2 regions of the Alkalibacillus silvisoli genome follow, and region 1 is predicted to be linked to the other one. Evidence: a T-box and tRNA genes for the amino acid it is inferred to sense, from the RefSeq annotation. Region 1 holds a T-box; the other holds one or more tRNA genes.
The links. A T-box is a leader RNA that pairs with one kind of tRNA and senses whether it is charged. The one in region 1 lies ahead of tyrS (tyrosine--tRNA ligase), so its partner is inferred to be a tRNA-Tyr.
Positions count from the first base shown of each region.

Region 1 (25,786 bases):
GAGCAACCTTTTAAATAATCAACACTAAGCTTTAACAGAGCCTATGGTTAAATAAACCACTTTTTCAAAACATCAATATAAGCATTTACAAACACTTTACGACTATCATCCCAATCGTAAGACTTCTTCCACTCATTTCCATAAGTGAATGGTGCATTAATTAAGCTTTTGAATTGTAAATAAAAAGCCTCTCTCTTCATTTCATTAAATTGATAATGTGATGTAATTTGTTCTGCTATTGTTTTTAAATAATAAGTTTCCTTAGCGACATATGTAGAAAATAATTCTCTTATAAAAATATTGTCTAAAGATAACTCTCTTTGGATAAAACAAGTGAATTGAAAATGACGCTCTTTATAATGTATAATTTCCTCAATTACATGATAAAAGTTATGAGAATTAAGTGGTTGATATTGTTGCATTAGCACCTCAACTAATTCTAAGTAACTTTCGTAATAATCTACTGTCATTTGCTCAAGCAACCCTTGTTTATTCTTAAAATAATAGCTTATTAAAGATACATTAACATTGGCCTTGTCGGTAATAGCACGGGTTGATGTCCCTTTAAAACCATTATAGTAAAACAGCTCACTAGCTGCTCGCATGATTTTTTCTTTACTTGTTATTTCTGACATGCAATCACCTCTTATATGCTGATATTCGACGATTTTAGCAAAAAACCTTTAAAAAATTAATTAAAAAGGAGATTTTTTCAATGTTTGAAGTACAAAATTACAACGGTTCAAAGGAAGGGAATTATGAACAAGTCATCAAACAATTAGATAGTTTGTTAGAAGGTGAAGATAGCATTATTGCAAACTTAGCTAACGCTAGCGCATTATTAAACCAATTTTTAGACCAAGTTAATTGGGTCGGCTTCTACACAATGGAAAATGGTGAACTCGTATTAGGACCTTTCCAAGGATTACCAGCCTGTGTCAAAATTCCAAATGGTAGGGGGGTCTGTGGTACAGCAACAGCTGAACGTACTACACAATTAGTTCCCGACGTACATGAGTTCCCAGGTCATATTGCATGTGATGCTAAAAGCCAATCAGAAATAGTAGTACCGATTATAAAAGAAGATCAAATCTTTGGTGTTCTCGATATCGACGCACCTATTAAAAACCGTTTTGATGAAATTGACCAAAAGTACTTAGAAAAGTTTGTTGAAACACTAACTAAACACATCTAGTATAGTTAACAGATTATATCGGTGAAAGGAATTACTACAAATCCTTGACTCAATACCTTTTACATCCTATAATATTCTTTGTGTAAAATAAAAGGCAGCCTCAGTGGACTTGCTGTGTTTTCATTTTGTACCTCTTTAGGAGGTGTATCGCGTAACTCTCTGCTGCTGGAGCGAAGGTACATGAAAACAAAATGTGCATGGTACGGAACACACTGTTTTTATTTTATGCAAATAAAATAAAAGGAGGAGACGCTCGTGGCACGATTCACAGGCTCTCTATGGAAGAAATCTCGCCGTTATGGCATTTCTCTTTCAGGTACAGGTAAAGAATTAGAAAAACGCCCTTACGCTCCTGGACAACATGGTCCTACTCAGCGTAAAAAATTAACTGAATATGGTCTTCAGTTACAAGAAAAACAAAAACTTCGTTATATGTTCGGTTTAACTGAACGTCAATTCCGTCGTATTTTTGACGATGCTGCAAAAATGCGTGGTGTACATGGTGAAAACTTCATGATGCTACTAGAATCTCGCTTAGATAACCTAGTATACCGTGCTGGTCTAGCACGTACTCGTCGTCAAGCGCGCCAATTAGTAACTCATGGTCACATCACTTTAGATGGAAGTCGTGTAGACATCCCATCTTATCGTGTAAAGCCAGGTACAGTACTTGGTGTTCGTGAAAAATCACAGAACCTTGACATCATTAGCGAAGCAATTGAAGTTAACAACTTCGTACCTGAATATATCACGTTAGATGCGGATAAGAAAGAAGCTACTTTCAACCGCTACCCAGAGCGTTCAGAGCTTTCTTCAGAGATTAATGAAGCACTTATTGTTGAGTGGTACTCAAGATAAGATCTACAAACGAAAACATCCCAACCATTTCAAACAATGGTTGGGATGTTTTTTAGTGTGTTATAGTTTTATTGCATGGTTATCTGTTATTAATAATTGTATGACAACGAACCCGAATGAACAAAATACTGGTCTATCCAAAGAGCAAGCCGTTTCAAATACGCTAGCAACCCCAATTACTAAACCGCCCAATCACGTTCTTTAGTAAATGCAACCGTTAACCATTTTTTCTCTACTTCTAGTTCAGTTATTTTTTGATAAATTTCATTTCTGATACGGTCTTGTTCATCAATTGTATCCACCACCCCTTGCTGTTGAACTAAAAAATTCACATCAACCCACAGTGTTTTCCCCACTTTAGAAACACGTACATAAGACTCTTCTATTCCATTTAATTCTCTAATTTGGTCAACTTTTTCTTCGACGAACTCGGGCTTTCCATCAAGTGGTCGCATATCAAGAATTTCATACATAGATTGTCGTATTTCAATAATTGGCCACTTCAAAAAATATAATGAAATTACAATCATTAATACTGGGTCAACATATACAATATATGGCTCTAGCATAGGTATGAATTGAAGAACGAAACCAATCATAAAGCCAATCAATACCCCAAAACTAACAAGTGTGTCCAAATACCACTCATTCGCCTCTACTCTTAATAGGTTAGATTTAATTTCACGACCTTTTGTAGATAGAAATTTATAAACAATATAACAAAAGATAGATGAAAAAGTAGAATAAGCTAACCCAGCCCCAATTGAAACGGGTCTACCACCTTGAAACAATGCGATAACTGCTGCAATGATCGACCCAGAAATTAAAACGATAATCGCAAAATATTTAACGATAATCACCATCGGCTCAATGACATCTTTTCCAAAAGGAAATCGGTGAGAATCAGACTTATTCATAAACTTGAAAGCCACCAGGGCAAAGAAAGATAAAAACACACTAATAATCGAGTAAAGCCCATCAAATAGAATAACTTGTGATTGTAACAATAAACCTAAAACAAAAGAAATTACTGCAAACACAGTAATGGCGTAAATTGACCACTTAATATAACGTTGCTCAACCAAATGTTTTGTCATTTATAGTTCTCCTATTATTTTGTTCTATCAATAATTTAAACTAATTTTATAAATTTAACCAAAAAAGGACTTACTGACTAAGATTAGCACCGTAAGCCTAAACAAACCTATAATTAATGAGAAGTTACTGTATCAATATAAATGAGACCATCATATTGTTCAGAAGGTACCATCTCATATTGATACACACCATCATCATGCGCAATCCTAAGCTCTTCTGCCCATGATTTTGAATGTAAATCGACAAAAAGCCGATCGTAATTATACAAACTCAATTCATATTCTAAGAACCCCTCTTCTTCCTTCCGCTCTACATCTCCTTGGCTCACCAACTCACCTTCATTAAAATACATGCCTATATAATAAGTTTCTAAATCTAACTCGCGATCAACTAAAGAACCAAATACCAGAGGGGTTTCCTGAAAAATATCCGCTAAATTAGTATCTATATTATTAATTTGACTAAACTCTTTTTGAATATGACCATTATGTGCCCAAATGATCACTTTTTCATGAGGGTGTTCATCCATTATATTTTCCAATTCATGAAGCATCCCTAATCCCCGCCGAGAATATATATCTTGAAAATCATCATTAATCTTATAATCAGCTAAATAGTCCTCATTAAGTACGCGTTTTAATACATAAATTCGGTCATCAATAAATGTTTGAATAGTTGAATCTAGTTGACTGAAATATTCCGTTTCTGTGATGAGTTGATACGACTCTAGAAGTTCATCAATATAATTATGGTCAATGCTCAGTACTTCAAAATATAGCCTTGGTATGTGTTTTGTAAAAGTCGATTCAGCTAATGCGAATTGATTACCTAAGTCAGGGTCAATTTCATTCATTTCGCTTATAATATGTTGTAAAATACCTTCATTAGGGTGTGAACTTACAGGAATCCAATCTAAGCCCTTCATCTCAAAACCACCTGTATCAGAAGCATATTGCGCTAAAGATGCCATCTCATCATTCACCCATGATTCAAGAACAGCATATTCAAAATCTTGATTACGATTTAACGGCTCCAGATTTTCAGTAAAATATTCCAGTTCAGCTTTACTCGTTTCCAGAGCTAGTATAGAGAAATCATGGTGTTCATGTAAGTACCGTACTAAATCGACACCTACCTCAGTAAAATCCTGAGTCCAATGGCTTGATTCCCCTAACAATACGACCTGCTTATCTTCTATATAATCGTCAATAAATGAGTAATCCTTGTAATCTTGAAAGTCATAGACGTTGCTACTCTTACTTTGACAACCTACAAAAATTCCGCAAACAATGATTAAAATGAAACCAAATCTTTTCATTCGTCATCCCACCTGTAATATATACCGCTTAATTAACACACCTTAAATTGATAGAGTTTAACCTACATTCATTATATTACCAAAATTATGATTATTTTCAAAAGAACAAATCAAAAGCCTTACTAGTAATTTTACTACTAATAAGGCTGTTCCACTGACAGGTGCTTTCTTAAGTATTCGATTGTTTCTTGATCAGACTGTGTTCTCAACTCATTAGGTTGTTGATATTGTTTATGTCCTTGACCCGTGATTACAACCCAATCATCTTTATGAGAATTTGTGAGGGCACCTTTAATTGCTTCTAGTCTGTTTTCAACAACTTCAATCTGATCTTTACTAAATTCTGTTTTATACTGATTTAAATGACTCGTCATCTCCTGTTGAGAGAAATCATCTAAGTCACCTGTTGTTAAGATTGTGACATCACTATACTCTAAAGAATTTTTAATCATATCTTCTCTTTTACTTTCATCCCGATTTGCTTTAAAGCCTAAAATATGAGTCACTCGTTTAGGCTTTGCTTCATTAATCGTCAGTAGCACCTCTTTAATGGCATCTGGTGTGTGTGCGTAATCGATGACGACCTTAGAACCACTTGGTAACTCTGAATGTTCAAAGCGACCAGGAACCCCCGGAAAAGCTGGTAATAACTGCTGCAACTGTTCATGCTTTTTTAAAATGGCCGAACCTGTAATATAAGCGAGTACAAGGTTATATAAATTATGAATGCCTAACATGGACCAAGTTAAGTGGTATGTTTCATGATTCAATTGGATTGTTACACTTGGATTGCCTACACTTACTAATTCTTTCATGACGACATCTGCACTTGTTTGTCTTCCAATTCCTATACACTCTTTATTTTCTTGCTTCAATTCATGGTATAAACGTTTTCCCCATTCATTATCTATATTCACAATAGCTTGACCTTTTGGGGTTAGTTGGTTAAATAATTGCTTCTTCACACTATAATATTCTTCCATATCTTTATGATAATCTAAATGTTCATAAGTTAAGTTAGTAAAAATCGCATAATCAAACTGTACACCTACAAGTCTGTATTGTGCTAATCCATGTGAAGACACCTCTAATACAACGACATCATCATGGCTATTATAAAAATGTTTATACAACTCTAAAACACTAGGGGTGGTTTGTGAGTTGGTGAATGTTTCTGAATTAATAACACACCTCGCTGTACCAATTAATGACGTAGACACACCACTACTTTGCAATAAATGATGTATTAAATGACTAGTCGTCGTTTTTCCATTTGTACCGGTAACCCCTATGACTTTTTTATATTGTAAGGGATCACGGTAAAATGCCTTAGCTATTTGCCCTATTGCTTCGCGACTGTTATTGACTTCTATGTATGGCACAGATAAATTTGGAACCGATTTCTCGCCTATAACAGCAACGGCCCCCAGTTTAACAGCCTGGTCAATAAACTCATGACCATCGGCTGTATAACCATCAATGGCTACAAACAGCGACCCTTGTTTAACCTGACCTGAATGATCAGTGATATCATTAATTGTAAGCCCTGCTATATCCACTCCTCTTAATTTATAATCTACTCTAGTTAATGTCTCTTCTAGTTTCATCATCTTTGAACTCCTAATATCGTATAATTTAAGAACCTAACTTATACTTACTTAATTACCTTAGCTCACTTTGTTTAAACTGGAATGATTAACATTATTATTATGTACTTTAAATCAAAAAATATAGTTTAATTTTTAAACTATAATCCGCAGTTCTAATTTGGTATAATTTTATTTGGATTTATAAAAAAGGGGGATTATATGGGGAGAGAGGAAGACTTCTACACCAAATTAAATAGAAAACAAAAAGAGAACTTAAAAAAGTTTCTAAATCCTTTAAAATGGATTGGACTTATTGTCATTCCATTGATTGTAATCGGACTTCTAAGTTTGAATTGGATTACGGAATACATATGGATGGGTTCTGTTGGATTTGAACAAGTCTATACAACGATATTATTTAGCCGCTTCTCACTTGGAGCTATCGGCTTTGTGTTATATTTTGTCATTACATTTATAACACTTTTTTGGATTCACAGATCATATGTACTCTTTTTAAACCATTCGATGATTCCAAATATATTATTAAACAAAAAGTCAGCCTATTCGATCATCATTGGTATTGCAATTGTTTTTGGTATTATTGGTACTTCAATGGTACAAGGGATTGGTTGGGAGCCAACTCTAAAAGCTTTAAATTATGAAAGCTTTAATCAAACAGATCCATATTTTAACTTAGATATTTCATTTTACATTTATGTCTTACCATTTTTAGAGCTTATTATTAACCTCTTATTAGGGCTAACAATTTTCATGACAATCATTGTTGCCTTAGCTTATTCGGTATTTAACATGTATCGTGAAAGTCGTTCAGCTCAGTTACATTTAGGCATTAGCATCTCATTAATTGGTTTATTTATTGCAGGTAATCATTTACTTGAGCCATATGGCACGCTTCTAACTAACCAAGTTAATATCTTTCAAACGAGTGTTGTACACGGCTTAAGTTATACAGATGATGTCGTTAATATTCCAAAAGCTTATGTCTTAGCCGGTGTAGCGATTATTGGAGTTATAATCCTCATTGTTGCCTTAATTAAAGGTAATCTAATTTGGATGGCTATTCCTATTGCTTTATATATTACCGTAGCACTTGCTGGCCAGTTAGTGTCTGCAGCTGTTCAAAACTATGTCGTTTCACCTAATGAATATCATCGTGAGGAACCTTATTTACAGCACAATTTAGATTATACGTTAGATGCTTATGATTTAAATGACATCACAACTGAGCAGCATCCAGGAAACCAATCATTAGATGAAGACATGATCGAGCGAAATCAGTTGACGATTGATAATGTAAGAATAAATGACTCAAGACCCATTTTAGATGTTTATAATCAGTTACAAACATTTAGAAACTATTATCAATTCAATGATGTAGACATTGATCGCTACTATATTGATGGTGAATATCAACAAGTATTTATCGGAGCAAGAGAGTTAAATACTTCTGACTTACCTGACCAAGCAAGAACTTGGGTGAATGAAAACTTACGTTATACACATGGTTATGGCGTAACGATGAGTCATGTGAATGAAATTACAGAACAAGGACAACCAGAATACATCTTACAAGACTTACCACCTGAAGGAGATATTGATGTTACACGTCCTCAAATATATTTCGGTGAAGAGCATTCGCAAAATGTAATCGTCAATACTGAAGTGGATGAGTTTGATTACCCTACTGGTGATGAAAATATGTCGTATCGTTATAGTGCTGAGGCAGGTGTGTCATTAAGCGGAATTAATCGACTTTTATTTGCTATTGATGAAGGGTCGTTTAGAATGCTTGTATCTGACCAGCTAAATGATGAAAGTCAGCTGTTAGCTACGCGTAATATTATGGATCGTGTTGAACGAATTGCACCATTTTTAACTTATGATCAAGACCCTTATATTTTTGTCAGAGAAGATGGATCGTTAGCTTGGTTAATTGATGCCTATTTAATAGCTGATAATCATCCATATTCAGAGTCATATGATGGTGAAAACAATTATATTAGAAATTCAGTTAAAGTTATGGTAGATGCGTATACTGGTGAAGTTGACTTCTTTGTCGTAGAAGATGATGAGCCATTACTACAAACTTATCAAAACATCTTTCCTGACCTTTTTACAACTGACATCCCAGAAGATGTTCAGGCTCATTTCCGGTATCCAGTTGACTTATTCACCATTCAAGCAGACATGTATGGTACGTATCATATGAGTAACTTAGAAGTCTTCTATAATCGTGAGGATGCTTGGGAGTTTGCAACTGAACGTTATTATGATCACGATATTACGATGGAACCTTACTATATTACGATGCAATTACCAGAACAGGATTTTGAAGAATTCATTTTAATGACACCATACACTCCTCGCAATCGACAAAACATGATTGCATGGATGGGAGCTCGAAATGATGGAGAGAATTACGGAGAATTAATGGTTTATGAATTCCCGAAACAACGTAATGTATATGGACCACAACAAATCGAAAATCGAATTAATCAAGATAGTCGAATTTCCCAAGAATTGAACTTGTGGTCACAAGGGGGATCAAGTGTCATTAGAGGAAATCTATTAACGATTCCGATTGAAGATACAATGATGTATGTTGAACCAATTTATATCGAATCAGCTAACGCAACTTCTTTACCAGAAGTGAAGCAGGTCATTGTCGCTTACGGGGATTACATTGTCATGGAAGCGACTTTTGAAGAATCATTAGAGCGTATTTTAGACCTAGTTGAAGCAGGGGCGCCTGGTAATATGGCGGATGTTGATGATGATATTGATTTAGATGATGAAATTGGTGATATTGATGAAGAAGCTGACCTTGAAGAAGACCTTGATTTTGATGAAGAGTCTGAAACTGAACAACCAACTATGCCATCTAGTGATGCTGAGGAGTCTTTACAAGAGCTTTCAGGATTATTTGAAGACTATCAAAATGCACTTTCAAATGGAGATTGGGAAGGTGCTGGTCAAATTATGAATGAAATTGAATCTTTATTAAATAGTTTAGAATAAGAAGTCTAGACAACGGTTGATGTAGTGATAACGTAACGCAAAAAATCCGAACGAGTTCATATATGATGAACCGTTCGGATTTTTATTATGACAACTAAATTTGTCCTAGCCTTACTCTACAAACTCTACATCCCTTAAATAAGGGAAGCTACTCGGAAATTGAAAGAATCCTTCGATGTCTTCACTCAACCCAGCCAATAAAACGGAATGGTATAGAGGAACTATTGGGGATTCATCAATAATAATTTGTTGAATTTCGTGATATAATTCTAACCTTTCCTCATCATCAGTAGATTGACGGGCTTCTTCTAATAATTGATCAACCTCTTCATGACTAAAGAAAGAACGATTGCCTGGTGAACCTACATTCTCTGAATGGAACATTGGATATAATCCATAATCGGCATCTAAGGTAACTGTTCCCCAACTGCCAATTAACATATCGTGCTCACCTTGAGCTGTTAAATCAAGATATGCGCCCATTTCTAATTGCTCTATGTTCACCTCGATATTTAACTCCTCTAGCTCTGACTGAACATAAACTGCCGTATCTGTTGTTGTACGGTCATATACATATACATCAATACTAAAACCTTCTTCATGTCCCGCTTCTTCCAATAAGCTTTTGGCTTCGTCTATATTATAATCTACAGAATCAACCTCATCACTATATCCAAACACAGTCGGCGCTAATGGTCCAATAGCAGGTAACGGAATGTCATCCATTAAACCTTCAACAAGCCCTTCTTTATCTATAGCCATATGGATTGCATTTCGGACGCGCGCGTCGTCTAATGGCTCTTTTTCTACATTAAAACCTAAATAAGACATGCTCGCACTTTCAGATTCCTTTACATATCCTTCTTCTGATTCATTAATGGTCGATACATCACTTGTATTAACTGGATAGATAATTTCAGCTTCATCCGCTAATAATTCTGCCACGCGAGTACTTTCCTCAGGAACCGCATTAAATTGTAGCATCTCAACCTTAGCAGACTCACCCCAATAATCATCATTTTTAACTAGAGTGATATATTCACCGGAGACGCGTTCATCAAATTGATAGTATCCTGTTCCAACCGGGTTTTGATTAACTTGAGTCAAAGGGTCTTCTCCGTTTTCAATTGCTTCATAATCTTGTTCAATCGAGTTCGGACTAATCATATGTCCCCCTGGGTGCGCTAAGTGAGCTGGAAGAGCTGAAAAAGGATATTCTGTATGAATATGAACTATGTATTCATCCACTACCTCAACGCTTTCAATCATATCAAACAAGAAACTTAATGGTGAACCAACCTCTGGGTCTAATACACGATCTAAATTCATTTTGACAACTTCTGCGTTAAGTTCTTCCCCATCATGGAAAGTAACTCCCTCTCTGATAACTGCTTCCCAAGTTGTTTCGGATATTGGCTCTAATTCAGTAGCTAATCCAGGCTCTATTTCTAAATCTGTATTCAATTGCACTAATGTATCGTAAATATTAGTCATGACATACAGTGAATTACCATCATTAGCTGCGTGCGGGTCTAAAGAAGCGGGTAATGAAGCTAAATCAATTGATAAGCTTTGTTGTTCTTCTTCAGTATCTGCGCAGGCAACTAATATGATTAATAGTAAAGGTAACAGACTAATTCGTAATATATATTTCAATTAAAACTTCCCCTTTCTAAATTTCATTTTTATTAATTTACGACAATGAACATCATATTATTCTCTTACATAAAAGTCAACAAAACACATCACAATAGTCAGGATTAAATCTAAAAACTAAGACCTAAATAGTTTTAAGGCCTTAGTTTTTAGATTACATATGTCGAATTAAAAAGTATTTCTTCTTACCTCTTCTAATAATTGTAAAAGCTTCGTCAATTTGATCATCAGCATTAATCACATACTTTAAATCTTGCTGTCTTTCATCATTAATGTAAATAGCACCATTTTGAATATCTTCTCTTGCTTGGCGCTTTGATGAAGAAATACTAGCTTCAACTAATAAATCCACTAACCCCTTTTCTGACTCTTCTAACTTGTAAGTAGGAACGTCTTTAAATCCTACTTCAACTTCATCTTTCGTTAATTGTTTGACATCGCCTTTAAATAAAGCATGTGTGATTCGCTTAGCTTGATTTAAAGCCTCCTCGCCGTGGACCATCTTTGTCATTTCTTCTGCTAATCGGCGTTGTGCAGTTCGTTGTTCTGGTCTTTCTTCAACTTCTTTTTTAAGCTCTTCAATTTCTTCTAGTGGAAGGAAAGTAAATGATTTTAGAAACTTTAAAACATCACGATCATCAGCATTTACCCAGAACTGGTAAAACTCGTATGGACTTGTTTTCTTCTCATCCAGCCAAATAGCTCCCCCAGCTGTTTTACCAAATTTACTACCGTCAGCTTTTGTAATTAAAGGGACAGTTAAGCCATATGCTTTAATATCTTCACCTTCTTGACTTGTGCGACGAATTAATTCAAGACCAGCTGTTATATTACCCCATTGGTCACTGCCACCAATTTGTAAAGTAACATTTTCCTTTTGATTTAAACGTAAAAAGTCCAAAGACTGTAATAACATGTAAGTGAATTCTGTGTAAGAAATCCCATTTTCAATTCTTGATTCAACTGAGTCTTTAGCCAACATATAGTTAACACTAAAGTACTTACCAACATCTCTTAGTAAATCAATCACTGACATTTGAGATAACCAGTCATAGTTATTAACAACTTTAGCTCCTTTATCATCATCAGTAAAATCGATAAACTTCGATAATTGATCTTCTATATTACTTACCCAACCTTGTACCACTGATTCTTCATTTAATTGACGCTCTTCACTACGACCACTCGGATCACCTATTAGTCCTGTACCCCCACCAACTAAAGCAATTGGGCGATGTCCAGCTTCTTGAAAGCGTTTAAGCATTAAAATCGGTAATAAATGTCCAATATGCAAACTGTCAGCTGTTGGGTCAAACCCACAATACAATGCAACTTGTTCCTTATTTAAATGTTGTTCAAGACCTTCATCATCTGTCATTTGGTTAATGAGACCTCTAGATCTTAAATCTTCAATAATGTTCATGACGTTTACCTCCTAATTTAATTGTAATTGATTTAAACATAAAAAAATCCCCTCATCCACTTAGGGACGAGGGGACTCGCGTTACCACCCTAGTTGCAACAGTACCCTGCTACCACTTCATTAATTAACGGTATAACCCGTTCTCTATAAAAGAGAATGCTCCTAGCCGTAATTCGTCTTATACCTTGCACTAGTTCACACCAACCACTAGCTCTCTGTCGCATTGAGGTATACTCCTACTTCAACTATTCGTTGCATTATATATTCATGTTTAATTATGTTATATATTTTTAGCATATTCTCTAAAAAAATGCAACTTCTAAACTAATTTTCACGATATGACTCAACGACAAGATATGCTATAATATATTCGACATTTTAGGAGGTTCTAAAAATGAGTAAAAATAAATCTCATAATAAATTCCTCATGTTTTTTCAAGATGGGAAATTCCCAAAATATACAAGAGTATCACTTGATATCATGTGGAATATTACACTATTTTTCCTTGTAATCGGAATTGTTTCAGCATTTTTTGTTGGGGGACTTGGTGTTGGTTATTTCGCTTCTCTAGTAAAAGACATCCCGGTTAGTGAAGCTGATGAGATGGAGCAAATGGTGTATAACTATGAAGAAACATCAGAAGTCTACTTCGCTAATAACGAATACTTAGGTGAAATTCGCGGGGATATCCACCGTGAAGAAATTAGCGCTGAGCAAGTTTCTGACATGTTCATTGATGCTATAATTGCCACTGAAGATGAGTATTTTGAAGAACATAACGGAATTGTACCAAAAGCAATCATGCGTGCCTTATATCAAGAATTCTCTGGTTCTCCTACTCAAACAGGTGGTAGTACACTGACTCAGCAGTTAGTTAAAAACCAAATCTTATCAAGTGAAGTGTCATTTGAACGTAAAGCAGAAGAAATATTCATTGCACTCAGAATGGAAAACTTCTTTGATAAAAATGAAATATTGGAAGCCTATTTAAATGTAGTACCTTTTGGGCGTGATTCGACAGGGCGTAATATTGCAGGGATCCAAGCTGCAGCTCAAGGTATTTTTGATGTCGATGCGAGTGATTTAAACTTACCTCAAGCTGCATATATCGCCGGTTTACCACAAAGTCCTTATGGTTATACACCATATGCATCGGGCGGCTCGATTAAACCTGATGAAGAACTGGAGCCTGGTTTAAATCGAATGGAAACCGTGTTATATCGAATGTTGTCAGCAGGTAAAGTTACAGAAGATGAATATGAAGAAGCCTTAGCTTATGACATTACTGAAGACTTCACAGATAAAAGAGAATCTATACGTGATGAGTATCCTTGGGTTGCAGATGAAGTTGAAATGAGCGCAAGAGATATTATTGCAAAACAACTTGCTGAAGAAGCTGGAGACTTAGAAGAGTATCAAGAAGTAGATGCAACACAACAGCATTATCGAGATTTAGCACGCCACGAGTTAAGACATAGTGGTTTAGAAATTCATACAACCATTAATAAAGATATTTATGATAACTTTCAGGATGTGAAAGATTCATTTGAGCATTATGGTCGAACAGTAACCGTTCAAATCGAAAACCCAGAAACTGAAGAGGTTGAAACAGAAGAAATCCCTGTTGAAGCAGGCGCTTTATTAATGGAAAACCAAACTGGTGCCATTTTAGCTTTCGTTGGTGGTAGAGACTTTGACAGAAGACAAGTGAATAACGCAACATATAACACTCGGCCCCCAGGCAGTACAATGAAACCATTGTTTGGGTATGCAGTTGGTATGGAGCTAGGGATCATTCAGCCTGGGTCACCTCTATTAGATATTCCATTTGAATATAATGATGGTTATACATCACCATGGACACCATCAAACTTTATTTCACAGCAACAAAGAGGTTTAGTTGATGCGCGTTCAGCATTGGCAGACTCAGATAACGTACCGATTGCTAGGCTTATGATCAATATAATTCAACAAGATGATAATCCTGCTAGATTTTTAGAAGGTATGGGGATTTCAGATGGTGAAAATGTGCCATCTAATGTCTTAGGTGGTTCACCTTATTTAACTGTAGAACAAAATGTAGCTGCGTATGCAACATTCACTAATGAAGGTGATTATGTAGAACCTTATATGATTGAGAAAATCGTCGATCGTGAAGGTGAGGTTGTTTATGAGCATGAAACAGACCGTGAAGAAGTATTCTCAGCTCAAACGTCATATTTAATGCTAGATATGATGCGTGATGTTATTAATAGTGGTACAGCTACTTATGTTAATAGCATTCTTAATCATTCTGGAGTTGATTGGGCTGGAAAGACAGGAACCTCAGATCAATTTGAAGATGCATGGTTTGTCGCATCGAATCCAAATGTCACGATGGGAACTTGGATGGGATACTACGCTCACGATCATGTTGTCGACCGATCAGTATTAAGGTTAGACCAAAGTAATTACAGTCGAAATAACCTACGTTTTTGGTCGGAGTTAGTCAATGCCGCAACAGAAGCTGAACAAGAATTCATCGCAACTGATGAACGTTTCTCTAGCCCTGGTGGTATTGTCTCACGTAGTTACTGTGCTTTATCAGGATCTTTACCTAGTGAGATGTGTGAGGAACTTGGATTAGTCCAAACAGACCTATTTAATATTGACCATGTACCCTCAGAAGAAGATAATAGCATGACTTCTGGGCGTACAGTCCAAATCGATGGAGAAGCATTTGAAGCAGTAGATGAAACACCTGATGAATTCACTGAAGAAGGTTTCTTTTTAAGAGAAGACTTTATTAACGAGCATGGTTGGGGCACATCTTATCAGCTTGGTTCTGGATGGTCCAACCCAGTTGACATTAGTAATTTATTAGGTAGTGGTGATTGGTCTGATCTGATTGTTGGTGATAGTGAAGACATTGAGGATGATGGAAATCCAAATTCACCGAATAACGTTTCAATTTCTAGCGGCACTTTGGAATGGGATTCAGCTGGTGGTCAAGTAGTTGGATATCGTATTTTATCGTCATCTTCAGAAGATGGTGACTTTGAAGAAATTGGTCATACAACGACAACAAGCTATGATTTACCATCAGAAGACCGAGCTTATGCTGTTGTAGCCGTTAGCTTATATGGTCATGAATCAAGTTCTTCTGATTCTGTTGTTTACGGTACAATTGAAGATGAGGAAGACGAAGAAGATGAAGAAAGCCGTGAAGATGAGGAAGACGAAGAAGATGAAGAAGCAAGTTCAGAACAAGATGGAAATGACAACAATGATGATAATAATAACGACAACAATGACGATCGTAATGATGATGAGAACGATGATAATGACAGTGATGAAGACGAAGATGAAGAAAATAATGATGACTCATAATAAGATTTTTAGCCACTGATTATTAAATCAGTGGCTAATTTTTATATAAGTGCAATGTGCTTACATGTTATAATAGACCTATATATGATTTTTAGGTGGTGTCCCATTGAAACATCCAAAAACATATCATCAAAAAACCATTTACAAAGAGGAAAAGAAAGTAATTGTAGAAGGGCCTATACCATCAATGCAATTAGAAGATTATTATTTTGATGATGGCTTAACAGCATTCCGACCTCCTAAAAAGCAGTACGAAGCAGTAAAATCAATTGCTGACTTTGAAGAAGGTCGAGTCATTATCGCACGTGATGGTGAGAAGATTGTGGGTTATGCTACATTTTTACACCCTGACCCATTAGAAAGATGGTCAGAAATTAAAATGGACGATTTAATCGAACTTGGTGCTATTGAAGTATCTAATGATTACCGAGGTCTAAAAATTGGCTCTTCCATTTTACAAGTAGCTATGAAAGATTCACAAATGGAAAATTATATCATTATTACAACTGAATATTATTGGCATTGGGATATGAAATCAACTGGCCTTAATGTATGGGAATATCGAAAAGTAATGGAAAAAATGATGGGCAAAGGGGATTTAATACCGATGTCCACTGATGATCCGGAGATTATCTCTCATCCGGCTAATTGCTTACTTGTTCGAATCGGTAAACATGTCCCTGAGTCGTCTGTTGAAACATTTGATTCTTTACGATTCATGGGAAGAAATAATCAATGGTTCTAAGAGAGGTGTTCACATGTTAGTAGAAGAAATTATGTCAGAGTCCGTTATTACACTAAATCCTACTAATAGTATTGAAGAAGCATTAGAATTACTTAACAAACACAAAATTAGACACATTCCTGTTGTGAGTGAAAACAATCAAGTCATTGGTATATTGTCTGATCGTGACATAAGAGACGCTGCACCATCAATCTTAGAAGAAACACATAACCAACAAATCTTACTACATGAAATCTCATCTATTATGACAACACCCGTTATTACAGTTCATCCATTAGATTTTATTGAAGATATTGCAACTATATTTTATGAACATGAAATCGCTTGTGTTCCAGTAACAAAAAATAATCAACTGATTGGAATGGTTACAGAAAAAGACTTATTGTATCGACTAATACAACTGACCGGTATTCATGAACAAAGCTCTCAAATTGAAGTTAAAGTTCCAAATAAAGTTGGAATATTGCCTCATGTCACTAAAGTTATTAGTGATCGCAATACCAACATATCTTCTGTATTCATATATCCTTATCAAGACAGTTATCACGAAAAAATTATCGTATTAAGAATTCAGACTATGAACCCAATGCCGTTAATTGATGAACTTAAGCAGCACGGCTATGAGGTTATTTGGCCAAATATACCGGGGTTATCTAAATGATGAATCAAGCAACATTTGTTTATACAGAAGACTTCAAGAAGTATAAATTTCGTGATGACCACCCATTCAATCAAAAACGCGTTGAACTAACGTTTGATTTACTAAAATCTATGAATGCACTAAATGATGATCAAATTCTTGCCCCCCGAAAAGCAACAGACGAAGAAATTAAATTAGTCCATGACAAAGCATATGTTGATGCAGTTAAAAGAGCAAGTGTCAATGAATTACCTGAGGAAGAAGGGCTTGAGTTTGGAATTGGTACTGAAGATACACCAATCTTTGACCATATGCACGATGCAGCTGCACAACTGGTAGGAGGGACATTGACTGCTGTAGACTCTGTTCTAAATGGTGATTTTAAGCACGCACTTAATTTTGGTGGTGGACTACACCATGGGTTTAGGCGTAAAGCCTCTGGTTTTTGTATTTACAATGATGCTGCTATTGCGATCAAATATATTCGTCAACAATATAATTATAAAGTACTGTATGTTGATACTGATGCTCACCATGGAGATGGGGTTCAATGGATCTTTTACGATGATCCTAATGTTTGTACTTTATCCATTCATGAAACTGGAAGATACTTATTTCCTGGTACGGGAAACGTTAATGAACGAGGTCATAATGAAGGTTATGGCACTTCATTTAATATTCCAATAGATGCATTTACAGAAAATGAATCGTTCATAGAAGTTTATAAGGAAACTTTAGAAACAATAGCGGCATATTTTAAACCTGATATTATAGTTACCCAAAATGGTGCTGACGCTCATGTCTTTGATCCACTTTCTCACCTTTGTTGTACAATGGAAATCTATGAGGAAATTCCACGGTTGGCTCATAAAATCGCAAATGACTATTGTAACGGTAAATGGGTCGCATTAGGAGGTGGCGGGTATGATATTTGGCGTGTCGTACCAAGAGCTTGGGCACAAATTTGGGCAATAGCTAGTCAGGGTGGAGCACCTTTTTCCGGCGAATTACCTAAAAATTGGGTTAATAAATGGCACGAAGAAAGTCCAGTGACATTACCAACAACATGGCACGACCGTTCTGACATTTATAAGCCAATCCCAAGAAAAGAAGAAATTACAGAAAAAAACAAAATTCTTGTCAATAAGCTGTTGCAACCTATACGTAATGAGCAAAAATATATGATGTGAATATGTTGGATTCATGGCCTTAATCATGAAACCTCTCCTTAGCCTAAGGTATAAAAATAGCCATTAGGCAAGAAGGTTTTATCTCTAAATTGTGCCGCTACCTAAACAATTATTGTAGAGCCTAAAAAGATGACCTCAGAATAAACCGAGGTCATCTTTCATTTACCCAATAATTGAGTAGATCAATTGCTTTGACTTAATTCTAAAATAATCATTTCTACACGCCGATTTCTCTGTAAGCCTTCTTCTGTAGCATTTTCCGATACTGGCTTAAACTCTGCAAAACCGGTAGCTTGAAAACGAGTCGCATCTAGGCTCTGTTCATCAACAAAATAGCGAATAACACTACTCGCCCTAGCTGTTGAAAGTTCCCAGTTTGAAGGATAACGATAAGTATCAATTGGAACATCATCAGTATGACCTTCAACTTCAACATCATTAGGAATGTTATCTAATAGAATAGCGACTTTATCTAAAAACGGTAAAAAGTCGTCAATTAATTCTGCTTCACCAGAATTAAAAAGCACCCGTTCTTGTAAAACTAATACGACTCCACGGTCAGTTTGACTTGCTGTAATCACGTCATTTAAGTTATGATCATCCAAGTAATCTTGTATTTCTTCATACAATTCTTCTAAATTTTCTTCGTCTTCTGCTTCAGTGATCTCTGGATCTTCAGTAAAATCTTCGTCTTCATCAGGTAAATCACCTTCATCATCTTCTTCATAATCTGTTGGATCTTCTAAAGGGATTGCTGAAGGCATAAAATCAAAGATAACATTTTGTCGATAAGATTCAGCTACTGCATTAAATTTAACAGCATCAATCTGTGACATTGAGAATAGCAGGATAAAGAATACTAAAATTAGTGTCACCATGTCAGAGTATGTAACCATCCAAATTGGAGCACTACGTTTAGGCTGACCTCTTCTTTTAGACTTCATTTTGACTCTCCTCTACAACAAGCTCCTCCTGTTTCTTCTCTTTTAATTCTTCACCTGATAGAAATGCACTTAACTTTTCTTCTAGTATTTTAGGATTCTGACCGGATTGAACTCCAATCACGCCCTCAACTATTACTTGTTTCATGAACACTTCTTCTTCTGTCCTAGATACTAGTTTACCTGCAATAGGTAAGAATACTAAGTTTGCTAAAACCATTCCATAAAAAGTTGTTAATAATGCAACAGCCATACTCGGACCAATTGTACCTGGGTCATCTAAATGATTTAACATTAAGATTAAACCAATTAATGTACCGATCATTCCCCAAGCAGGCGCATATTCACCAGCTTTCTCAATAATGCTCCTACCTCTATTATGGCGTTCTTCCATTGCAGCAATTTCAGCATTCATAATGTCGTTAATTACCTCAGGTTCAATACCATCAATTGCTAAGTAGACACCTTTTTTAATGAATTCATCATCTAATTCATCTAATTCATTTTCTAATGCTAATAATCCTTCACGTCTAGCTTTTTCTGATAAGGATATAAATAACTGAATTAATTCCCTCAAATTATAATCATCATCTTTAAAGGCTTCTTTAAAAACTTTTAAACAAAATTTCATTTCGCTTAAATTAAAGTTTACTAATAAAGCACCTAATAAACCACCTATTACGACAATAAATGAACTAACCTGAACAAATGAACTGACCCCTGAGATCCCATCATTAAAGAAAATCCCCAACAAAATCATCGTAGCACCTAGGGCTATCCCTACCGGTGTTAATAAGTCTCTTTTTTTCATTACCTCTCACCCTATTTCTATTAACCTGTCTACTATTAATATCGACATATTTCTTATTTTGTTGAGTCCCTTTCAACAATTCGATGAGGTAATGTAATTTGCTCTTGTTCTATATCTTCACCTTGCAATAATTTTGTTAATAATCTCATTGAAACAGCACCTATATCATACATTGGTTGCAACACACTAGTTAATGTTGGCCTTACCATATTGGCTAGTCTTGTATTGTCAAACCCAATGACGTTTAGCTCTTCTGGGATCTTAACACCATTATCTTGTGCTCCGTGAATGACACCTAATGCCATTTCGTCAGAAGAAGCTATAATCGCTTTTGGTGGTTGAGATAGACTAAGAAACTGATTGGCCGCTTCTATTCCTGAATTATAACTATCATCCCCATCAAAAATGGATTCTTCATTAAATGGTAAGCTACGCTCTTTAAGTGCGTCTATGTAACCTTGTTTTTTCATATCATTAATTTTCGCGTTTAATGGTGATGTCACAAAGCCAATTCCACTTGTGGTATCATCACTGATAGATTCTACCGCTTCTTTCATCGCTTGGTAATAATCAATATTAACTGAAGGCAGTGACTGTGACTCATCCACCGTTGCCGCCAGTATAACTGGAACATTCGCTCGATCAAACGCTTCAATATGCTCATCAGTTACAGATGAACCCATGAAGATCACACCATCGACTTGTTTTTCTAGCATGTTATCTAACAAATCAAGTTCTTTAGTTTTTTGTTGGTCCGAACTACTTAAAATTATATGGTACTTATACATTGAAGCGATGTCTTCAATCCCTCGTGCCAGTTCTGCGAAGAAAAGGTTTGATATATCTGGGATAATGACCCCAACTGATGTCGTTTTTCGACTCGCTAAGCCTCGTGCAACGGCATTTGGTCTAAAACCTAATTCATTAATCGCATCTATTACTTTTTGTCTAGTCGTTGGCTTGACATTTGTATTTCCATTAATGACACGCGAAACAGTTGCCATTGAAACATTTGCTTTTTTAGCTACATCGTAGATTGTTACGCCCATGATTTAACGACTCCTTATACACTGCTTAATTTATCCGCTCTGTTAAAGTCCTGAATCACTTACAGAACACTTATTTTTAATATTGTAAGCATAAGCCTTTTTTTTATGTGTCGCAATAGGCATCACGACATTTATCCATTATTAACCACAGCATGAGGTTGTTTTAATTGCTCCATAAAGTGTTCAAATGTTGGTATATCCATCTGTTGTTGGGAATCTGACAAAGCAACTGCAGGGTCTGGATGCACCTCTGCCATAATTCCGTCAGCCCCTACAGCAATAGCTGCTTTTGCAGCTGGTAATAATAAGTCCCTTCGACCTGTAGAGTGTGTAACATCAACCATAACTGGTAGATGGGTTTCCTGTTTTAAAATAGGAACAGCCGTAATATCTAATGTATTACGTGTTGCCGTTTCATACGTACGTATTCCTCTCTCGCATAAGATTAAGTTACTATTCCCTTGAGTTACGACATATTCAGCTGCGTTCATAAACTCATTAATAGTAGCAGCTAAGCCACGTTTTAACAAGATAGGTTTATTTGATTTACCGGCTTCTTTTAATAAATCAAAGTTTTGCATATTACGTGCACCAATCTGAATGATGTCTAAATGTTTCGTCCCCAGTTCAATATCTTTCGGGTTGGTTATTTCACTAACTACCTTTAATCCATATTGGTCTCCTGCATGACGCAACATCTTTAATCCTTCTTCGCCTAATCCTTGGAAATCATAAGGAGATGTACGTGGTTTGAAAGCACCCCCTCTTAATATATTTACACCTTGCTGCTTAACCGCTTTAGCCACTGTATTTACTTGTTCTTGTGATTCTACCGAGCATGGTCCCATAATAAACTGATTTTCACCATTTCCTACAGAAATATCTCCGACAGATATGATTGTATCAGACGGCTTTTTCTTTCTTGAAACGAGTAATGTTTCACGGTAATCACCTTCTTGCAACTCCTTAGCAGCTTTGAAAATCTCTTTAAATATGTGCTTGACAGTTGCATACTCAAAAGGTCCTTGGTGCTGGTCAATAATATGATCTAACATTTCCCTTTCTCTAACTGGATCATATGCTTTCATACCTTGTGATTTTTTTATATCACCAATTTCTTTAACTAAACGTCCGCGTTCATTAATTAAATCTAGAATCTTTATATTAACTTGATCTAACTCATCTCGTAATTGATCTAAATGATTACTCATTATACAAACCTCCAAATTTGTTTATATTGCCACCTATTTATGGTACATTATCCTTAATTAAGTTTTATTTTTATACATATTTCGCTAAATTTAATCCTTTAATGTAGCTCATCTATAAATATTATATCGAACCACTATGGTCTTGTCATTAAGTCGCTCCTATGATATCTAAATTGAGGTGACAGTTATGAATAAATTATTTGCATTAGATATTGGAACTCGAAGTGTCGTCGGAATTATATTACATAAAGAAGATGAAGTTTACCGTGTAATTGATATGGTTACAAGAGAACATAAAGAGCGGTCTATGGTTGATGGCCAAATACATAACATAATGGCTGTATCAGATGTCATTAAAGAGGTTAAAGACCTATTAGAGTCCAAACACGGGCCACTAACAAAAGTCTGTGTTGCAGCAGCAGGCCGTGCTTTAAAAACTAAAAAAAGTACCATTAAAATTAACATTTCAGAGCAACCTTTAATGACCCATGACGATATTTTTCACATGGAGTTAACTGCCGTTCAACAAGCACAATATCAATTAGCAGAAAAAGAACAAGAAACTTCTAGTACACAATATTATTGTGTTGGTTATTCAGTATTACATTACTACTTGGATGACCATGAAATTGGCTCTTTGATCGATCAACAAGGAGATGAGGCAACTGTAGACATTATTGCCACTTTCCTACCAAAAGTGGTTGTTGAATCACTTATATCAGCTTTACATAGGGCCAATCTTGAAATGGAAGCCTTAACCCTTGAACCGATCGCTGCCATTCAAGTTCTAATTCCACAATCAATGAGAAAGTTAAATGTCGCTTTAATAGATATCGGAGCAGGAACGAGTGATATTGCAATCACCAAAGAAGGGACCGTAGTAGCTTATGGAATGGTATCAAAAGCTGGTGATGAAATTACAGAAGCCATAAGTCAGCAATATTTACTCGATTTTCACCAAGCTGAAGAAGCAAAAAGGCAATTAGTAGAAGAAAGTGTTATGGAGATTGAGGACATTTTAGGCTTTAAATCTGAATTGCCTTATGATCATGTAACGACTGATTTAAACGATGCCACCTCAGCACTGGCAAAAGAGATTTGTCATCAAATCATTGCCCTAAACAAAGAAGCACCTCAAGCTGTTATGTTAGTTGGTGGTGGAAGCTTAACACCTAAGTTAACTGAACATATTGCAGAAAAACTTCAACTACCAAACAATCGTGTAGCTGTTAGAGGAATCGATGCTATTAAAGGGTTGAAAGGACAAGAACACTTGCCGAGTAGTCCGGAGTTTGTGACACCAATTGGAATTGCTATAGCAGCTCAAAAAAGTCCTGTACACTACATTAGCGTTACAGTTAACGGACGGATGGTTAGATTGTTTGATGTTAAACAATTAACCATTGGTGATTGTTTATTAGCAGCTGGTTTAGATGTAAAAAAATTATATGGCAAACCAGGTATCGGACAAGTTATTACTTTTAACACTAAACAAATCACTTTACCTGGCTCTTTTGGCCAACCACCTAAGATTGAAATAAATGGTCAATTAGCTTCTATTCAAGACTATATTTCTCACGGGGATGAAATTAACGTCATTAAAGGTGAAGATGGTAAAACACATCAATACACCATAGAAGATATAATCGGAACACTAGAAAATCAAACGGTCATTCTAAATGAAGAAACAATCCACATTGCACCCAAACTTACACTTAACGGAATTGATCGGACGCCATTTGAACATATCAATGATGGTGATTCTCTCGAATGGAAGTCCAACCTTACTGTAGAGGATGTATTAAAGAAATATGTAAGTCCAAATATTTTCAATAAGAACAAACCTTTTGAAATCACTTTAAATGGAAAATCGCTACTTGTTGAAAAAAAGATGATTTCCCTACAACTCAATGGGCATGACGTTTCAATGTCAGATATCGTCCATGACGATGACCGTATTAATTTTACCCTAACTGATTCTATATCAGCACTTGAGTTATTAAACCGCTTCGATTTAAGGTCTAATTCAAAGGTAACCGTCTATTACAATGAACAACCGATTGACTTAACTTCTAACGAATTAACGATTATACGTAATAACCAAGTGATTGATGAAGGTTCATTCATTTATCCTGATGACTTAGTTGAGATTAAAGAGCAACAAACTGAACAATTCATATTCCAGGATTTATTTCGATTTGTTGAAATCGATCTGTCTGAACTGAAAGGTAAGGGTTTCAAGCTTTATCGAAACAACGAGCAAGTAGGCTTTTCTGAGCCAATCTTTGATGGGGATCAATTATATATTGAATGGGTCGAGTCTTTTACTCATAATGAATAACCATTTTCTAGCCGATAGCATCTTGTGAAAAACCTTTTGCTATCGGCTATTATTTGCTAAAATAATATATATTGAACAATTGTTTTGGAGGTACACTATGCCAACTCCTAGTATGGAAGATTATATTGAACAAATATACATACTCATTGACCAAAAAGGCTATGCAAGAGCTTCAGATATAGCAGAACGCTTATCTGTACATCCCTCTTCAGTAACTAAAATGGTTAAAAAATTAGACGAAAGCGACTATCTACACTATGAAAAATACCGAGGATTAGTCCTAACTGATAAAGGAACTAAAATCGGAAAGCGTTTAGTGTATCGACACGAACTACTAGAGCAATTTCTTGAAATTATCGGTACTGAAGAACATAGTATTTATGAAGAAGTAGAAGGAATTGAGCATCATTTAAGTTGGGATAGCATCTTTCGAATTGGTGACCTTGTTGAGTACTTCCAAGAAGACCCAGACCGACTTAAAACATTACAAGACATTCAAAAACGAAACAGTAATAAAAAATAGCCAATCCCCCAATAAGAAATCTTATTGGGGGATTAGTTTACTGTGTGACTTCTTCTAGTTTTTTAGTTGTAATATCAAAATGAGAAGCATGGAACTTAACTTCACCATTTTTAATATAAAAGGCTTGTGGTGATTCATGTTTAATGTCAAAATGGTCGGCTACTAGGTTTGATAAATCACGATTTTCTTGAATATGGATAATATAAGCGGGTAAATCGGTTTGACTAGTGAATTTCTCAAATTGGGTTTTCGCATCACCACTAATTGGGCAAGTTAAACTATGCTTAAGCAGTAATGCCTCATCTTGTTCTAGAATTGACTTTAATTCATCTTGTGCTGTAATTTGTTTTACTGACATTTATAGTGCCTCCTCATTCTATGGATCATATGTTAAAAGTATAAAAGGGTCGCTAGTTTGTCAACTAACAACCCTTAAGTTAATCTACTTGATTTATAAAAATAAAGCGCTCTAATTATTGTTGAGAACGTTCATATAATTCATCAGCTTCTTGACGTTCTAACTCTTCTGTAGCTTCTTCTATTGCATCGGCAATATCTTGAGCAACATCTTCACCTTCACTAAGTGCCTGATGTTTCAAATCATTAACCTTATCTTGTAATTGTTCTTTAGTATCTTTGAATCGATCAGAAAACTCAGTTCCTTTCTCATAAGCTACTTCTTTCCACTCATCAGCACGTTCTCTTACTTGTTGAGCACCTGTGTTAATATCATGACGTAATTCCTTACCCGATTTAGGAGCAAATAGTAAGGCAACTGAAGCTCCGACA
Region 1 is NZ_BAAACZ010000009.1:20,678-46,463, reverse strand. Features, by position in the region: gene refZ (forespore capture DNA-binding protein RefZ) at 48-635, opposite strand; gene ABDZ63_RS04390 (GAF domain-containing protein) at 716-1,195, shown strand; gene rpsD (30S ribosomal protein S4) at 1,451-2,053, shown strand; gene ABDZ63_RS04380 (cation diffusion facilitator family transporter) at 2,233-3,150, opposite strand; gene ABDZ63_RS04375 (erythromycin esterase family protein) at 3,264-4,469, opposite strand; gene ABDZ63_RS04370 (UDP-N-acetylmuramoyl-L-alanyl-D-glutamate--2,6-diaminopimelate ligase) at 4,607-6,079, opposite strand; gene ABDZ63_RS04365 (UPF0182 family membrane protein) at 6,278-9,097, shown strand; gene ABDZ63_RS04360 (glutathione ABC transporter substrate-binding protein) at 9,209-10,753, opposite strand; gene tyrS (tyrosine--tRNA ligase) at 10,908-12,176, opposite strand; T-box leader at 12,236-12,438, opposite strand; gene ABDZ63_RS04350 (transglycosylase domain-containing protein) at 12,571-15,546, shown strand; gene ABDZ63_RS04345 (GNAT family N-acetyltransferase) at 15,653-16,291, shown strand; gene ABDZ63_RS04340 (acetoin utilization AcuB family protein) at 16,305-16,952, shown strand; gene ABDZ63_RS04335 (acetoin utilization protein AcuC) at 16,949-18,121, shown strand; gene motS (flagellar motor protein MotS) at 18,304-19,065, opposite strand; gene motP (flagellar motor protein MotP) at 19,055-19,873, opposite strand; gene ccpA (catabolite control protein A) at 19,927-20,922, opposite strand; gene ABDZ63_RS04315 (bifunctional 3-deoxy-7-phosphoheptulonate synthase/chorismate mutase) at 21,054-22,133, opposite strand; gene ABDZ63_RS04310 (cell division protein FtsA) at 22,321-24,474, shown strand; gene mntR (transcriptional regulator MntR) at 24,572-24,997, shown strand; gene ytxJ (bacillithiol system redox-active protein YtxJ) at 25,035-25,355, opposite strand; gene ABDZ63_RS04295 (YtxH domain-containing protein) at 25,471-25,786, opposite strand, start outside.

Region 2 (6,128 bases), on a different contig from region 1:
ATTATCTAACATATTAAACTGAGCTAATAAGAAGAATAATGGAATCCAACCTAACACCATTGGGATCATCATCGCTGAAATGTATAACGTAAATAACATTTGACTTCCTTTAAAACGGATCCGCTCAAGTGCGTATGCAGTAGGAATCGCAAGAACAAGGCATAATAACGCGCCAATACCTGTTACTATTAAACTATTAAATACACTTGTATCAATATTATAATCTGTCCATGCTGTTATGAAGTTATCAAAGTTAAACTGTTCAGGAATTCCCCACGGATTAGCATATATTTCAGCATTTGTTTTAAACGATCCTAAAAACATCCAAAAAATCGGATATAAAACAGCTAAAGACCATAATATTAAAGGCAATCTAATTCCTGACCTAACCAGCATTTCACCAAATGTTCTTCTCATTGCGACTCCCCCCTTTAGTATTCAACTTTTTCTCTTTTTAATAAGAATTGTAGAATGATAATTGTAATCAGTGAAATAACTAGAATCATAACACCAATTGTTGCACCATAGCCGAAGTTATACTGATTGAATGCTTGCTGGTATAAATATGAACCCATGACGTGTGTCGAATTGTTCGGCCCACCACCAGTCATTACTTGAACAATGATAAATGAACCGTTCAATGTTGTAATAACAATATATAAAATTGAAATCTTAATTTGCGGCCAAATAAGTGGTAAAGTGACATGCCAAAACTGTTGCCACTCATTTGCCCCATCAATACGAGCGGCTTCATAGTTACTTTTCGATATATTCGCTATACCACCCATTAGTAACAGCATAAACAGACCAATACCAGCCCAAATTGATGGCAATACCAAACTCGGTAAAGCCCACCTTTCACTACCAAGCCAAGGCCTAGTCCACTCTTCCAAACCAATCATCTCTAATCCTGAGTTTACTAAACCTAGATTCGGATTATAGATAAATGTCCAAAGAATACCAATTACAACAACTGACATAATATTCGGGAAGAAGAATATTATACGATAAAATGGTGCTTCTTTAATCTTAAGCTGGGTTAGTGCAACTGCAATAAATAATGCCATAATCATGATCCCAACTACTTTGGTAATAACTAAAAAGTAATCATGCCAAATTGTAGCAGGAATAATGTCATCGTTGAAAAGTCTAGTATAATTATCAAAGCCGACAAATTCTCTAGTTTGAGAAGCCCCCGACCATTCAAAAAATGAATAATAAAGTCCACTAAACAAAGGATATAATGTAAAAATGCTAAACATAATAAAGGTTGGAATTAAACAAAACGCTAAAAATAAATATTTCTGTTTTTTACTCTGTACCATACAATCACTCTTTCGTATGTCAGGTTATTTGTCCTAAAGGAAAAGGCTTATTTATATGTATTAAAAAACTAGCTCATTATGAGAATGATTTAACTAATGGCGAAAATATAAATGGCACTTTTATTAAAAGTTTGATAAAAATGTATGGAATGTAGACTGCGCTACATTCCATACAGCTACTTTTATTCACCGCGGTAACCCGCAGCTGCCTCCTCAGCCTCTTCAATAAACTCTTCAGCTGTAATATTTCCTAGTAGTAATGACACTAGTGAGTCACTTAATGGTGTTTCTAAGTCTGCACTCATTGGGTGAGGCATATAGTAGATTTGAACTTGTTCTGGATCATTAATCATTTCATTTGCCTCAATTAAATATTCAGGTACATCTGGGTTATTCGATAAATCAACATCTTCTAAGTTCATAATTGCACCCGTATGCTCTGAGAATAACTCAGCATATTCACGAGTGAACACGAACTCAACAAATGCTTTTGCTGCTTCAGGATTAGAAGCTTCCTCAGCAATTGCTAAAGGCCTTAAGTCAGGTACGATTGCCATAGGTTCGCCTTCAGGATTCATTGGTGATGGAATAAAACCATATTGTAAGTCTTCTGGTGTGTCACCTTCCATTTCATTTGGTAACCAGAAACCGACTGGAATAAAGGCATTATCATGTAATAAGAAGTTCATTTGTGATTGTGTATGGTTTAATGCACCTAAACCTGAATCAACATAACCAGCATCCACCATACGCTCAACGTTTTCCATAATTTCTACAGCTTCACCCGTTTCCCAAGCGCCTTCTTCACCTTGAATAATATCAGCTAAAAGCTCATTTCCACCGTAAGCACCAAAGGCTGGATATAACATACCTCTAGAGAAATAATAAGGGTGTTGACCTGTTGTAACAAAAGGCTCAATATCTTCATTATCTTGAATGTCACCCATTGTGCTCATAAAGCCTTCAAAATCACTAGGTACTTCATACCCATGCTCATCAAATCGAGCCATATCATACCAAGTACCCCATGCATCGAATACTAATGGTAAGCTATATAACTCACCATCGTATGTTGATGGCTCAGCAATAAAGCTGTCCACTAAAGGTGAACCGTCTTCTAATTCGATATCCTCTGCCCACTCAGTTAAATTCATTAACTGGCCATCTTCTACCATTTGAGTTTCACTTGAACCTGCTCCATCGATGTAAACAACATCAGGTGGATCCTCAGAAACCCAGCGCGTTCTCATTTCTTCATTAATATTTGCCCCTGCATGTTCAACAACTTCTACATCTGGATATTGAGCTTCAAAGTCTTCAATTACTTCTTTCCACCATGAATCTCCATATCCTCCAACAAAGTATTGAATTTCTAACTCGCCACTAACTTCACCATCAGTAGCATCTGCATCCCCTGTTTCATCTTCGTCAGTTGTTTCCTCTTCTTCCGATGGTTCGCCTTCACCATCATCAATTGGTGCCTCATCTGGAGCACAACCAACCGCAAAGATCAAAAACAATACTGACATTAATACTAATAAGTAGTGACCTTTGAACATATTGTTCAACGTGTCCTCCCCCTTTTTACTTTTTAATATATGAAACGCATTAATAGTTATCTACCAATGCGATTTCAAACATCACTTTTACCAACAGCATAATTGATCGCTTCTCTTACATAACCATCAGATTTTGTAATCGCCTTTTTAGCCTCTTCATAATTAACACCGCTTTTAAGCATGACGAGTGCTGGTTTAACCTGATTATCTGTTGCAGCTAATACACGGTCTGCCTCATCATAAGAAACGTCTGTAAGATCCATAATAATTCGTCTTGCCCGATTCATTAATTTATAATTACTTGCCTGTACATCTACCATTAAATTTTCATAGACCTTCCCTAGCTTCACCATTGTCGTTGTACTAATCATATTTAAGACCATTTTATGCGCAGTTGCAGCTTTCATTCTAGTTGATCCAGTTAATACTTCAGGTCCAACTAATACTTCAATCGCTGCATTAGCGTGATGACTAATCACTGAATTTTTATTACAAGTCAGTGAAACGGTGTAAGCCCCTTTTGATTGTGCATACTTTAAAGAACCAATAGGATAAGGCGTTCTCCCACTTGCTGTGATTCCAAGTACGACATCTAAATCGGTAATATTTTTCCGGGCGATATCTTTCTCACCTTGTTCTTCATGATCCTCTGACCCTTCAACAGCTTCAAAAAAAGCATCAATGCCACCAGCCATTAAAGTTTGTACCGTTTCAGGTGACGTCATAAAAGTTGGTGGACATTCAGATGAATCTAAAAAACCTAACCTTCCACTCGTACCAGCACCTACATAAAATAAACGGCCGCCACTCGCTAAGCGTTTATACACATTCTCAACGACCTCATTTATTTCTGGCAGTACTTCCTCAACTGCTTTTTCAACCTTTTGATCTTCTCGGTGAATCGTTTTTAAAATATCATAAGTATTTAGTTGGTCTAAGTTCATACTTTTTTCATTTCTTTGTTCTGTAAGTAAATTAGATAAGTCCATCAGTTACCCGATCTCCTTAGTATTATAGTAAACGCTTTCATATTTAAATAATTAAGTAAATTAATTTAACTGAAAATTTATAATAATTATAACCTTATTAATTTTTTGTGTCAATCGTACATTTAATTATTAAAATAATATTTCAAATAAAACAAAAAAAGTTGATAAACAAAAAGTTTGTTTACCAACTTTGGATTATGTATTCTTATAATTTTGGAGGCGGCAACCGGATTTGAACCGGTGATAAAGGTTTTGCAGACCTCTGCCTTACCACTTGGCTATGCCGCCACCGTATACAGTATGATCGACATACAAATAATGTGATACTGGAGCGGAAGACGGGATTCGAACCCGCGACCCCCACCTTGGCAAGGTGGTGTTCTACCGCTGAACTACTTCCGCATATAATGGCTGGGCCACCAGGATTCGAACCTGGGAATCACGAGACCAAAACCCGTTGCCTTACCGCTTGGCTATGGCCCAAAAAAGGGCGATCGGTGGGAATCGAACCCACGAGTGCCGGAGCCACAATCCGGTGCGTTAACCCCTTCGCCACGACCGCCATATAAAAATGGCAGGGGTAGTAGGAATCGAACCCACATCAAAGGTTTTGGAGACCTTCGTTTTACCATTAAACTATACCCCTACGTTTTTAATTTATTTAAATGGTGGAGGGGGACGGATTCGAACCGCCGAACCCAAAGGGAGCGGATTTACAGTCCGCCGCGTTTGGCCAACTTCGCTACCCCTCCAAACACATGGTGGCTCGGGACGGAATCGAACCGCCGACACACGGATTTTCAGTCCGTTGCTCTACCGACTGAGCTACCGAGCCAAATAAACAGTAAATAATATTGTAGAACTCACGCTTACTTATGAAGCATTTGTGTGCTCACAGACTTTTGTTTTTCTTAGATGTCTTCTTGCTCGCAAAGCTACACGGATGTGGTTCATTGATGTTTACGCTTAGCTACCGAGCCAAATAAACAGTAAATAATATTGTAGAACTCACGCTTACTTATGAAGCATTTGTGTGCTCACAGACTTTTGTTTTTCTTAGATGTCTTCTTGCTCGCAAAGCTACACGGATGTGGTTCATTGATGTTTACGCTTAGCTACCGAGCCAGATAATTAATAAATAAAATTGTGAAATTCACGCTATGTAATTATAAAAGTGGCGGTCCGGACGGGACTCGAACCCGCGACCTCCTGCGTGACAGGCAGGCATTCTAACCAACTGAACTACCGGACCATTATTGGTTGCAACCTAGGTTGCTCCCGATATCACCTTACATAGTAGTATTTCAATGTAGTTACGGTAATATAATTTGGTTGCGGGGGCAGGATTTGAACCTACGACCTCCGGGTTATGAGCCCGACGAGCTACCAGACTGCTCCACCCCGCGATATTGACTGCGGTTCTTTTAATTAGAACCCAGACTATATAAGTTTAATTCGTACGACTGCTCGTCGCGTTGCAAGTATTTTCATTGAAGCCTACGCTCCTCGCAAACCTGCGAAGATGTTTTTCAATGTAGCGGGTTTGCTCCACCCCGCGCTATTGACTGCAGTTCTTTTAATTCAGAACCCAGATTAAAAATAATGACATTATTAGAAATGGTGGAGGATGGCGGGCTCGAACCACCGACCCCTTGCTTGTAAGGCAAGTGCTCTCCCAGCTGAGCTAATCCTCCGAGAAATGACCCATAGGGGATTCGAACCCCTGTTACCGCCGTGAAAGGGCGGTGTCTTAACCACTTGACCAATGGGCCGTATATAAAGATCTATGGCGGAGAGCGAGGGATTCGAACCCTCGAGACCGCGTTGGCGGCCTACACGATTTCCAATCGTGCTCCTTCGACCACTCGGACAGCTCTCCAGAAAAATGGCTCCAGCGGCAGGATTCGAACCTGCGACCAATTGGTTAACAGCCAACTGCTCTACCACTGAGCTACGCTGGAATATTTAAAACTGTCCAGGAAGGAGAAATAATTAGCCCGGCGGCGTCCTACTCTCGCAGGGGAAAAACCCCAACTACCATCGGCGCTAGAGAGCTTAACTGCTGTGTTCGGCATGGGAACAGGTGTGACCTCTCTGCCATAACCACCGGACAAAAATTAGTTAAACATGTCTTATTTGCTGTAACAAATTATATTATATTCACCTTCGAGTAAAAATGCAAGAGCTTTAATTCATTTTTCTTAAACTCTTTTAAACATTTTTAAAAGGTTTCAATACCTTCAAAACTAGATAAG
Region 2 is NZ_BAAACZ010000030.1:47-6,174, reverse strand. Features, by position in the region: gene ABDZ63_RS15065 (carbohydrate ABC transporter permease) at 1-417, opposite strand, end outside; gene ABDZ63_RS15060 (carbohydrate ABC transporter permease) at 432-1,325, opposite strand; gene ABDZ63_RS15055 (ABC transporter substrate-binding protein) at 1,508-2,884, opposite strand; gene murQ (N-acetylmuramic acid 6-phosphate etherase) at 2,959-3,873, opposite strand; tRNA gene ABDZ63_RS15045 (tRNA-Cys) at 4,088-4,161, opposite strand; tRNA gene ABDZ63_RS15040 (tRNA-Gly) at 4,201-4,275, opposite strand; tRNA gene ABDZ63_RS15035 (tRNA-Gln) at 4,282-4,356, opposite strand; tRNA gene ABDZ63_RS15030 (tRNA-His) at 4,363-4,435, opposite strand; tRNA gene ABDZ63_RS15025 (tRNA-Trp) at 4,446-4,519, opposite strand; tRNA gene ABDZ63_RS15020 (tRNA-Tyr) at 4,540-4,625, opposite strand; tRNA gene ABDZ63_RS15015 (tRNA-Phe) at 4,633-4,708, opposite strand; tRNA gene ABDZ63_RS15010 (tRNA-Asp) at 5,049-5,125, opposite strand; tRNA gene ABDZ63_RS15005 (tRNA-Met) at 5,203-5,279, opposite strand; tRNA gene ABDZ63_RS15000 (tRNA-Val) at 5,492-5,567, opposite strand; tRNA gene ABDZ63_RS14995 (tRNA-Glu) at 5,574-5,645, opposite strand; tRNA gene ABDZ63_RS14990 (tRNA-Ser) at 5,661-5,752, opposite strand; tRNA gene ABDZ63_RS14985 (tRNA-Asn) at 5,760-5,834, opposite strand; rRNA gene rrf (5S ribosomal RNA) at 5,869-5,984, opposite strand.
Region 2: it encodes a tRNA-Tyr, which carries the amino acid that the T-box ahead of tyrS (tyrosine--tRNA ligase) is inferred to sense. The anticodon was not compared.